DNA from 3 places in the Luteococcus japonicus genome. Region 2 is predicted to be linked to each of the others. Evidence: riboswitches for the same ligand, from Rfam matches in the RefSeq annotation. Region 2 holds a riboswitch; each other region holds the start of a gene.
What was found. A riboswitch is a leader RNA that binds a small molecule or an ion and turns the genes downstream of it on or off. The one in region 2 is predicted to bind cobalamin.
Positions count from the first base shown of each region.

Region 1: it holds a riboswitch for cobalamin, as region 2 does, so the genes downstream of both, EDD41_RS05095 (hypothetical protein) here and EDD41_RS17660 (class Ib ribonucleoside-diphosphate reductase assembly flavoprotein NrdI) in region 2, are expected to answer to the same signal.
Region 3: it holds a riboswitch for cobalamin, as region 2 does, so the genes downstream of both, mutA (methylmalonyl-CoA mutase small subunit) here and EDD41_RS17660 (class Ib ribonucleoside-diphosphate reductase assembly flavoprotein NrdI) in region 2, are expected to answer to the same signal.

Region 1 is NZ_RKHG01000001.1:1,041,550-1,044,813, forward strand. Features, by position in the region: gene truA (tRNA pseudouridine(38-40) synthase TruA) at 1-401, shown strand, start outside; gene EDD41_RS05090 (class I SAM-dependent methyltransferase) at 398-1,003, shown strand; adenosylcobalamin-variant (AdoCbl-variant) riboswitch at 1,007-1,085, shown strand; gene EDD41_RS05095 (hypothetical protein) at 1,172-1,786, shown strand; gene EDD41_RS05100 (hypothetical protein) at 1,931-2,437, opposite strand; partial or broken gene EDD41_RS05105 (ABC transporter ATP-binding protein) at 2,407-3,203, opposite strand.
Region 2 is NZ_RKHG01000001.1:3,212,966-3,216,229, forward strand. Features, by position in the region: gene EDD41_RS15305 (FG-GAP-like repeat-containing protein) at 1-10, opposite strand, end outside; gene EDD41_RS15310 (phosphotransferase family protein) at 370-1,167, shown strand; tRNA gene EDD41_RS15315 (tRNA-Leu) at 1,184-1,267, shown strand; cobalamin riboswitch at 1,374-1,597, shown strand; gene EDD41_RS17660 (class Ib ribonucleoside-diphosphate reductase assembly flavoprotein NrdI) at 2,064-2,213, shown strand; gene EDD41_RS17665 (hypothetical protein) at 2,195-2,545, shown strand; partial or broken gene EDD41_RS17900 (ribonucleotide reductase N-terminal alpha domain-containing protein) at 2,561-2,710, shown strand; gene EDD41_RS17905 (hypothetical protein) at 2,747-2,911, shown strand; gene EDD41_RS18250 (DUF5703 family protein) at 2,939-3,264, shown strand, end outside.
Region 3 is NZ_RKHG01000001.1:2,799,533-2,802,796, forward strand. Features, by position in the region: gene mutA (methylmalonyl-CoA mutase small subunit) at 1-1,455, opposite strand, end outside; cobalamin riboswitch at 1,601-1,861, opposite strand; gene EDD41_RS17895 (hypothetical protein) at 2,380-2,511, shown strand; rRNA gene EDD41_RS13270 (16S ribosomal RNA) at 2,548-3,264, shown strand, end outside.

The DNA.
Region 1 (3,264 bases), 2.2 Mb from region 2:
CCACCAATCACGCCGCACGGATGCTGCTGGGCCTGCACGATTTCGCGCCCTTCTGCAAGCCACGCGACGGCGCCACCACCATCCGTACCCTGACCGGCCTGCATGCCGAGCGCACCGCCGACGGCATCGTGGAGTTCACCGTCACGGCCGATGCCTTCTGTCACTCCATGGTCCGCTCGCTGATGGGGGCGATGACCACGGTCGGGACCGGCCGCAAGGACCAGGCCTGGCTGGCGGAGGTGATGGGATCCCCCAAACGCCACAACGGTGTGCTGGTCATGCCAGCCAAGGGCCTGTGCCTGGAGGAGGTCCGCTACCCCGCCGACGACCGGCTCGCCGAGCGTGCCAACCTCTCCCGTGCGGTCCGCACCCTGCCCGAGACATCCGAGGAAGCCCGATGAGCCACTACTTCACCACGCCCGACGGACCTGAGAAGCGGCGCGAGATCCGGGCCACCATCTGGGGTCACGAGCACACCTTCATCACCGCCAACGGTGTCTTCTCGGGCAGCCGGCTGGACCCGGCGACGAAGATCATGCTCGACGAGGTGCAGCCGCCGGCCGACGGTGGCCGACTGCTGGACCTGGGCTGCGGCTACGGCCCCATCACGGTCGCCCTGTCAGTGGCCTGCCCTACCAGCACCATCGACGCCGTCGACGTCAACGAGCGCGCCCTGGCCCTGACCGCGGACAATGCCCGGTGCATCGGCGCCGCAGACCGGGTCCGTGCCATCACCCCGGAGCAGGCGGAGCCCACCGTGCGCTACGACGAGATCTGGTCCAACCCGCCCATCCGGATCGGCAAGCCCGCGCTGCACGAACTGCTGCTCACCTGGCTTCCTCGTCTGGCCGACGGCGGCCGTGCCGTGATGGTGGTCGGCAAGAACCTGGGAGCCGACTCCCTGGCCCGCTGGCTGACGGAGCAGGGCTACCGATGCGAACGACTGACCTCCAGCAAGGGTTTCCGGGTGCTGGAGGTTCGCCCCGGCGCGCCGGTGCAGTAGTCTGCCGCTGTCGTACCCAGGGAAAGCCGGTGCAAGTCCGGCACTGACCCGCAACCGTCACAGTCGGAGCTCCTGGTGCGGCGGACTCATCACCACCCGTCGTGGTCCGCGGGACGAGTCGTGGGCATCGAACCCGCGGCCGTGCGCGGCCCGCTCGAAAGGACTTCCGTGCCCACCACCTCCGCCAAGCTGCTTGCCTCCGCTGCCGCTGCCCTGGCCTTCTCGCTGGCCCCCGGCGCAGCCCTCGCCGCCGATGCCGCCCCCGCCCGGGTGATGCCCGCCGACGCCGTCTCCGACTGCTCCAGCCAGGGCAAGGTCTGGCTGGTCGTGCAGGACTCCAAGGGCAAGGCGCTGGTGGACAAGTGCGTCGAGACCGCCGCCACCGGCTCCGAGCTGCTGACCAAGGCCGACGTGAAGACCACGCTGGACCCGAAGACCAAGATGATCTGCACCATGGAGGGCGAGCCGGCTGCCTGCCCGACCAAGTTCGACGGCAACTACTGGCACTACTACACCGCCGCCAAGCCCGGCACCTGGGCCTTCAGCCAGAAGGGCGCCGACCAGGCCAAGCCCGTCGCCGGTGGCGCCGAGGGCTGGTGCTACGGCAAGGAGTGCACCCCGGCCAAGCCCGGCACCACCCCGGCCGCCACTGCCACCCCCTCGGCCGCCCCTGCCGCGGACGAGAAGAAGAGCAACAAGGGCACCATCACCACCGTCCTGGTCGCGGCGATCGTCGGCGGTCTGGTGGCCGCCTTCTACGTGGCCAAGCGCAAGAAGTCCTGAGCCACACCAGCCGCCTGGGCAGTTGCCCTGGTGACGTGTCGCCCTGCCGTCCTTGCAAGCACGGCAGGGCGACAGCTCGGCAGGCACTCCAACCGTGCCGATCACCCCTTGCTGTAGGTGACCTTCTTGAGCACCTCGGGCCAGCTACGGTCCAGCACCTGGCCTCCCCAGATCACTGAACCGGCCAGCAGCGCCATCCCGTACAGCGGCGCCACGCAGAGCAACAGCCAGCCCAGCCAGGGCCGCCCGCCCGCTGATCCCGGCCGAGATGTGCATCCACAGCGGCGTCCCGTCGTAGCTGATCTCCTGGGCCACCGCCAGCGATCCCATCAACAGCATGGAGAAGATCGGTGGGAACAGGATGCCGCGCCCGCTGGCCATGGAGTTCTCCGCAGAGCCGCCAATCAGGCTCGGGGCCAGCAGCAGCGTGCCGAGCGGCCAGCCCAGCGTGAGCACCGCACAGCCGACGGTGGTGGAGCCGCCGTGCAACTGCTGCGCGGCGCCGCGCAGCCTGAGCAGGGCCACGGACAGCCAGACCAAGGCGCCCAGCGCGTAGAGACCCGCCATCACCAGGCCGATGATCGTGGTCGCCTGGCCCTGCAACGAGCGCTTGAGCAGCGTCAGTTTGAGTCGGACGAGTGTCCCAACCATGCCAGCCCCTCCCCCGCATCGATCGTGCCGCCACCCACCAGCTCGATGAAGCGGTCCTGCAGTCGTCGCCCCTGGGTCACCTCGGAGGTCGGGCTGATCGCCAACACCCGCCCGGCGGCGACCACCGCGACGGCGTCGCACAGACTCTCCACCAGCTCCATCACATGGCTGGAAAGCACGACGGTGCCGCCACCGGCAACGAAGTCATGGAGGATCTTCCGGATGGCCTGCCCCGAGACCGGATCGACTGCCTCGTAGGGTTCGTCCAGTACCAGCAGCCGCGGGTTGTGCACCAGCGCGCAGCCAGACCGATCTTCTTGGTCATGCCCGCCGAATAGTCGCACACCAGCGTGTTGGCGTCAGCTGTGAGTCCGAGAGCATGCAGCAGGGCCTCAGCTCGCGGCTCGATCTGGTCGGGAGCGACGCCGCGCATGCCAGCGGCGAAACGCAACAGTTCCAGCCCGCTGGGCCAGTCGAAGAGTCGCAGCCCGTCGGGTAGCACGCCCATCATCGCCTTGGCCGCGACGGGGTCGCTCCAGACGTCATGGCCCCAGAACTCAACCTGTCCGGCATCGGGCCGCAGCAACCCGGTGGCCATGCCCAGGCTGGTGGTCTTGCCGGCACCGTTGGGTCCCACCAACCCGAACAGGCAGCCGGACGGCACGACAAGACTGAGATTGTCCAGGGCCGCCTTCGGCCCGAACCGCTTGAGCAGATTGCGGATCACCAGGGCGGGGGCGCCGTCGTCGCCTCGTGCTTGACTCATTTGCCCACTACATCGCGCCACCGGCCCAGAACCACTGCCCACAAGGACAATTGGCCGTGGA
Region 2 (3,264 bases):
TGCTGGGCACCAGGTCCACTGTGCTGCGGGCCGGCGTCGTCGGATCGACGGCGGGTGCCTTCGGGGCGGGCCCGCTGGGGGAGGGTGCCGCGTGGGCGAGTGGGGTGGTGAGGCAGCCGCCGAGGAGAGTAGCGGCAGCGAGTCCGGACGTGAGTTGGCGCAAGTGGTGACGTCGCAAGGCGGTCTCCGATGTGTTGGAATCGTGGTCACAGGTGGCGGCCCCCCGGCCCGTCCCTACGCATGAGAGCACCGCCATTGAAGCCATCTCGGACCATGACCGGCAAGTCGTACGTCATATTCCTGCACCATGGGATGAGTCTTCAATCACCTGCTCGCGAGCGGCTGCCGGGAGGAGGACAGGGGATGGGCATGATCAATCTGCAGGACCTGGAGTGGGGCGACGTCATCCACCAGGGCGACGGCGTGGTGGTCTGTGAGGCCGAGTTCGAGGGCGACGGGGTTGTCGTGAAGCGTTGGCAGCAAGGAGTTCTGGATGACGAGCTCGTCGCCCGCCGGCTGCTGCACGCGGTGGGGATCCCCTCTCGTGAGCTGCTGGGCTGCGGCGACGGATGGATGGTGCTGGAGGACCTCTCCCAGAGCATGTGGCGCCCCGTGGGGGACGGCGATCTGGCCAGTGCTCGAGTGGTGGAGGCTCTCGCCGCCTGGCTGGTCCAAGTCCATGGCATCGCGCCGGAGGGCTTGTCCGGATCCGTCGAGGAGGACCTCCTGTCGCCGGTGATGCTGGCGCTGGCGGCCGAGGCGGGGGAGGTCTCGGCGGATGAGCTGGCCCGGCTGCGGCGGCACCTCACGCAATGCCTAGGGCCGGGGGAAGCGCTCGCACTGGGCGGTGACGTGTTGGCCAACCTGTGGGTGCTCGGGGATGGGCTACGCGCCATGTCCGACGGGTTGCAGGCCAGTCACCGAGGTCATCCGGCGACGGACCTCGTGCTGATCAGCGAGGAACTGGGCGTCCTGTCGGACCACTTCCTGGCTGCCTACTGCCGCCATGCCGGTCTTGGCCGTCGGCAGGCCGACGCCTGGGTGGAGGCAGCCGGTGCGCGGGCCGTGCTGGTCCGTTGGGTGGCAACGGTTGTCTCCGGGGGAGCCGTGGATCCCGAGTTGGCGGCGCAGCTGCAGACTGCTATTGTTCATTGCTGTTGCCGGTGACCCCGGTGCTCACCCTGTCCGGGTGGCGGAATGGTAGACGCGCTAGCTTGAGGTGCTAGTGCCCGTAAAGGGCGTGGAGGTTCAAGTCCTCTTCCGGACACACTCTCAAAACCCCGGTTGACCAGGCAAGACGGTCAGGCGGGGTTTCTCTTTGCCCTCATTCTTCCCGCTGGCGCGTCATGTTGACGCTGGCCGTGGCATCACCCACTGCCCCTAGTGCTGGTTCCCTGCAGTTGCCACTGCATCTGGTGGTTGGTGCAGGGAGACAACAGGGAACCCGGTGAAAATCCGGGACTGCCCCGCAGCGGTATGGAGGAACGACCGACGACATCAGCACTGGCCCTTGGCTGGGAAGCGTCGTCCACTAGGAACACACCCCACTGGGTGCCCGCCTCCGAGTCCGAATACCTGCCAGCACTCCGGGCGGCACGCCCGGAGCAACCGACCGTCGGTCTCGTGGGAGGACCGGGTGCGTCTTGAAGCTCCCTGCCTGCGCGGCCCTGTGTGCTTCGAGGAGAGAGCATGTCGATCATCGTCTACATCAAGCCTGCCTGCGTGCAGTGCACTGCCACCTACAAGGCCTGACCAAGCACGGACTGGACTACGAGTCGTGGATCTCAGCCGGGACGAACAGGCCCTGCGCACAGTGACCGCGATGGGTCACCTGCAGGCCCCCGTCGTCGTCGACGGCGACGAGAGTTGGTCGGGTTTCCGTCCGGACCTGATCAAGCAGGCGGCCCTGCGGAGTGCCGCAGGGCGCGCATCCCCGTGCGCCTCGTCTACTTCTCCTCCGCCTCCCCGAACACCCATCGCTTCGTGCGCAAGCTGGGCCTGGAAGCCCAGCGCATCCCGCTCCACAGCCACGAGCCCGCCCTGCAGGTCACACACAGCCCTTCGTGCTCGTGGTGCCCACCTATGGCGGTGGCGAGGCGGGCGGTGCCGTTCCCAATGTCCCGCTGATCGACCGTTTCGAACTCAAGGGCACACCCGACGACGTCGAGCGAGTGCTGGAAAGGCTCACCACCTCATGGCCACCACCTTGCTGACCGACACGGGCGCCGAGACCATTCGCCGCGACCAGACCGATCATCACGCCCTCAACGCGATGCTGAACCTCTACGACGAGCAGGGCCACCTGCAACTCGATGCCGACAGGCAGGCGGCACACCAGTACTTCCGCCAGCACGTGAACCAGAACACCGTCTTCTTCCACTCGTTGGAGGAGAAGCTGGACTACCTGGTGGCGGAGGGCTACTACGAGGCCCCGGTGCTGGCAGCCTACGACTCGGCCTTCGTGATGTCGCTGTTCATGCTCGCCCACGCCGTGGAATTCCGCTTCCCGACCTTCATGGGCGCCTTCAAGTACTACACCTCCTAAACGCTCAAGACCTTCGACGGAAGCCGCTACCTGGAGCGCTTCGAGGACCGGGTGTGCATGGTGGCGCTGACCTTTGCTGCGGGAGACACGCAGTTGGCCGAGGCCGTCGTGGACGAGGTGATGGTCGGCATGTTCCAGCCCGCGACCCCGACCTTCCTCAATGCTGGCAAGGCACAGCGAGGGGAGCTTGTCTCCTGCTTCCTGCTGCGCGTCGAGGACAACATGGAGTCCATCTCCCGTGCGATCAATGCCTTCCTGAAGCTGTCCAAGCGTGGCGGCGGGGTGGCGCTGTCCCTGACCCTGTCCCTCGGGGTCGTGGTCCCGGACATCACCTTCCAGCTCGCCCGCGACAACGAGGACATGTAACTGTTCAGCCCCAACGACGTCGAACGGGTGTACGGGAAGGCCTTCAGCGAGGGCAATGTCACGGACTCCTACCGCGAGATGGTCACGATGCTCGACACCATCCAGGGCGCCGTGGGCGCCGTCTCGCTGATCCCCGACGCCCGGACCCCGCACGAGGAGGCCGTCTACACCAACATCGCCTTCATGGAGTCGGTGCACGCCGAGAGCTACAGTTCGATCTTCTCCACGCTCATCTCCACCGCGGAGATCGACGAGGCCTTCCGCTGGAGCGAGGAGAACCGGAACCTGCAGCGCAAGGCACGGATCGTCCTCGACAACTACTACGGCGACGATCCCGAGATGCGCAAGATGGC
Region 3 (3,264 bases), 410 kb from region 2:
ACGGTGCCACTGAAGGCCCTTGTACTCGGGGGCTGCGGGGCGCGGCTTGGCGGTGGTCACGTCGGCTTCGCCGGCATTCGGGAACTCGGAGACGCCGGTGATCGGCTTCTTGCGGGTTGCCAGACGCTTGGCGCGCTCTGCGATGACGGGCTCCAGCTCGCGCACCGGCAGACCGTCGACGACGGCCTTGGCCATGCCACCGGCGGCGTCGATCTTGCCCAGCACGGCCCATGCGGCCTCGGCCAGCTTGCTGGTCAGGCTCTCGACATACCAGGAGCCACCGGCCGGGTCGTTGACGCGCACGATGTTCGACTCCTCGGCCAGGACCACCTGCGTGTTGCGGGCGATCCGTCGGCTGAAGTCGCCCGGGAGGCCCCAGACGGTGTCGAAGGGCAGCGTGGTGATTGCCTCGGCGCCACCGATACCGGCGGCGAAGGTGCTGATCGTTCCGCGCAGCATGTTGACGTAGGCGTCATCACGCGTGATCTCGCGCCACGAGGTGACCGCATGCTGGCGGGCACCGCGCTTGGTGGCGCTGACGCCGAAGGTCTCGCCGACCTTGTTCCAGGCGGTGCGTAGGGCGCGCAGCTTGGCGATGGTGGCGAACTGGTCGACGGTGGCGGTGACACGGAAGTCAATGGCATCGAAGGCTTGGTCGGCGGTGAGCCCCTGGGCCATCAGCGCACGCACGTACTCGACGCCCGTGGCCAGGGCGAAGCCCAGCTCATGCACGTCGCCCGCACCGGCGTTGTGCCAGATGGTGGCGTCGACCACGATCGCGCGGGAGTTGCGCATCCCGTCGAGGCGCTTGACCCACTGACCGAGCTTGCCCAGTTCGGGGGCGGTGCCGTTCAGGGCGGCGCAGCCGATCGGGTCAAGGCCGAGCACGACGCTCTTGTGGTTGGCCGGCTTGGGATCGGCCTCGACGACCTTCAGCAGCGCCTCTGCGGCTGCCTCCTGGTCGGTGCGGCTGGAGACCTCGACGGTGATCAGTTCCAGGAGGGCATCGGCCAGGACCTCGCCCAGCTGCTCGCCCTGCACGGCATCGGGATCGATGCGGAACCAGAGGCTGGTGGCACCACGCTCGAGGTCGGTCAGCACGGCCTGCTTGGTGAACGCTGCGTCGGGATCCTCGTGCAGTGCACGCACGTCCCAGGCGTCCGCTTCACCGTTGTGCACCGTGGTGCCACGGGTGAAGGGTGCGACGCCCGGCACGCCGAGTTCGGCGGGGGCATCCTCCAGCGTGTAGATCGGCGCAATCTCGATGCCGTCCACGGTGGTGGTGACCAGGCGGGAGACCGCCTGCTCCCCTGTGAGTTGCTTGTCTTCTGGGCGCCCGCGGTTGAGGACCTTGGCGGCAGCTGCACGCCACTGGTCCATCCCCGGCTTCGCGAAGTCGCTGGCGAGCTTCAGCTCAACAGCACCCTCGCGGGCGACCGGCTCGGTCGTTGTCATGGGACTCCTGCTCCGATGAGGTTGTCGTCGACGTTCGTCGTCGACCTGACGTAGTTGCTCCTCGACGCCATCCTGGTGTGGGCCGCATCCGGGAACACCCTGCAGGTCTGTTCCCGTCGCTCGACGCCACGCGCGAGTGCACCTGGCTGGTGCAACGCTGCTGGCAGGTCTTCGGACTCATGGGCACTTCGCCTCTCGGCGCCTTCCTCGACCACCGCTTCCCAGGCCCAGGCCCAGTGCTTCTCGTCCGGTGGGGCAGTAATGCTCCACGTGTGGCGTGCGATCCCTCGCATGCCGGACGGGTGATGTCGTTCCCATATACCGCTGCGGGACAGTTCCGGATTCACACCGGATTCCCTCTTGCGACGGCCCACTTCCGCGGGTCGAACCAGCGCTCACCAGCCTACCGGGCGCCTTCTCCGGGCGGGCAAGAGGGGTGCAACTTCCTGAGCTGTGGTCATACCGACGGGAGTGTGACAAATCTCCTAGTCACAGCCATGGAGTCCTGTCTCGAGGCGACCGGCTCGCGGTCCGCCCAACGGGATGGTCCGCTGGCGCGGGCCGACCGCGCCAGCTCGATTGGACGTACGGCCGCGCACTGTGTAATGTCCTCTCTCGCGCCTCGTTGGAGGAACCGGTGGTTCCCCCGCATGGCGCCGATCCAGAACCTCGGATCGGATTTGCAACAGAAGGTTCGATGAACTAATGTTGAACAAGTTGCCGCAAGGCAGCAAACAGTGAGGGAAGCCTCGAACAATGAGGTGTAGCTCACGGCTCGCAGGAAGTCGGATTTGAAAGTCCGAATGAAAGCGAGTAAGGTTGATCGAGTTGCCCCAAGCGGATGGTTGTTAGGCCTGAAGCGCGGATCGTGCCCGAATCTTGAGAACTCAACAGCGTGTCTAAAGTCAATGCCAAGTTTTACCCGTGGCCATTGCTTTCGGATCTCTTCTTTGTGGGGGGTTTGTGGTGGTGGTTATGGTTTCTTTGAGTATGATTATTGATTGGAATGCCAGTTTTGGTGTTTCTTTGTCAGTGGTTGGATTCATTGTTGATTGACGACGTTGCCATCCTTGTGGTGGTTGTCGATATTTTTCAACGGAGAGTTTGATCCTGGCTCAGGACGAACGCTGGCGGCGTGCTTAACACATGCAAGTCGAACGGTAAGGCCCTTCGGGGTACACGAGTGGCGAACGGGTGAGTAACACGTGAGTAACCTGCCCCAGTCTCTGGGATAACCGCCGGAAACGGCGGCTAATACTGGATATTCAGCGTCTGCCGCATGGTGGGTGTTGGAAAGCTCCGGCGGATTGGGATGGGCTCGCGGCCTATCAGCTTGTTGGTGAGGTAGTGGCTCACCAAGGCTTCGACGGGTAGCCGGCCTGAGAGGGCGACCGGCCACATTGGGACTGAGATACGGCCCAAACTCCTACGGGAGGCAGCAGTGGGGAATATTGCACAATGGGCGGAAGCCTGATGCAGCAACGCCGCGTGCGGGATGACGGCCTTCGGGTTGTAAACCGCTTTCAACGCAGACGAAGCGAAAGTGACGGTATGCGTAGAAGAAGCACCGGCCAACTACGTGCCAGCAGCCGCGGTGATACGTAGGGTGCGAGCGTTGTCCGGAATTATTGGGCGTAAAGAGCTTGTAGGCGGTTTGTTGCGTCAGAAGTGAAATCTCAGTGCTTAACACTGAGCGTGCTTCTGATACGGGCAGACTAGAGGAAGTTAGGGGAGAACGGAATTCCTGGTGGAGCGGTGGAATGCGCAGATATCAGGAGGAACACCGGTGGCGAAGGCGGTTCTCTGGGA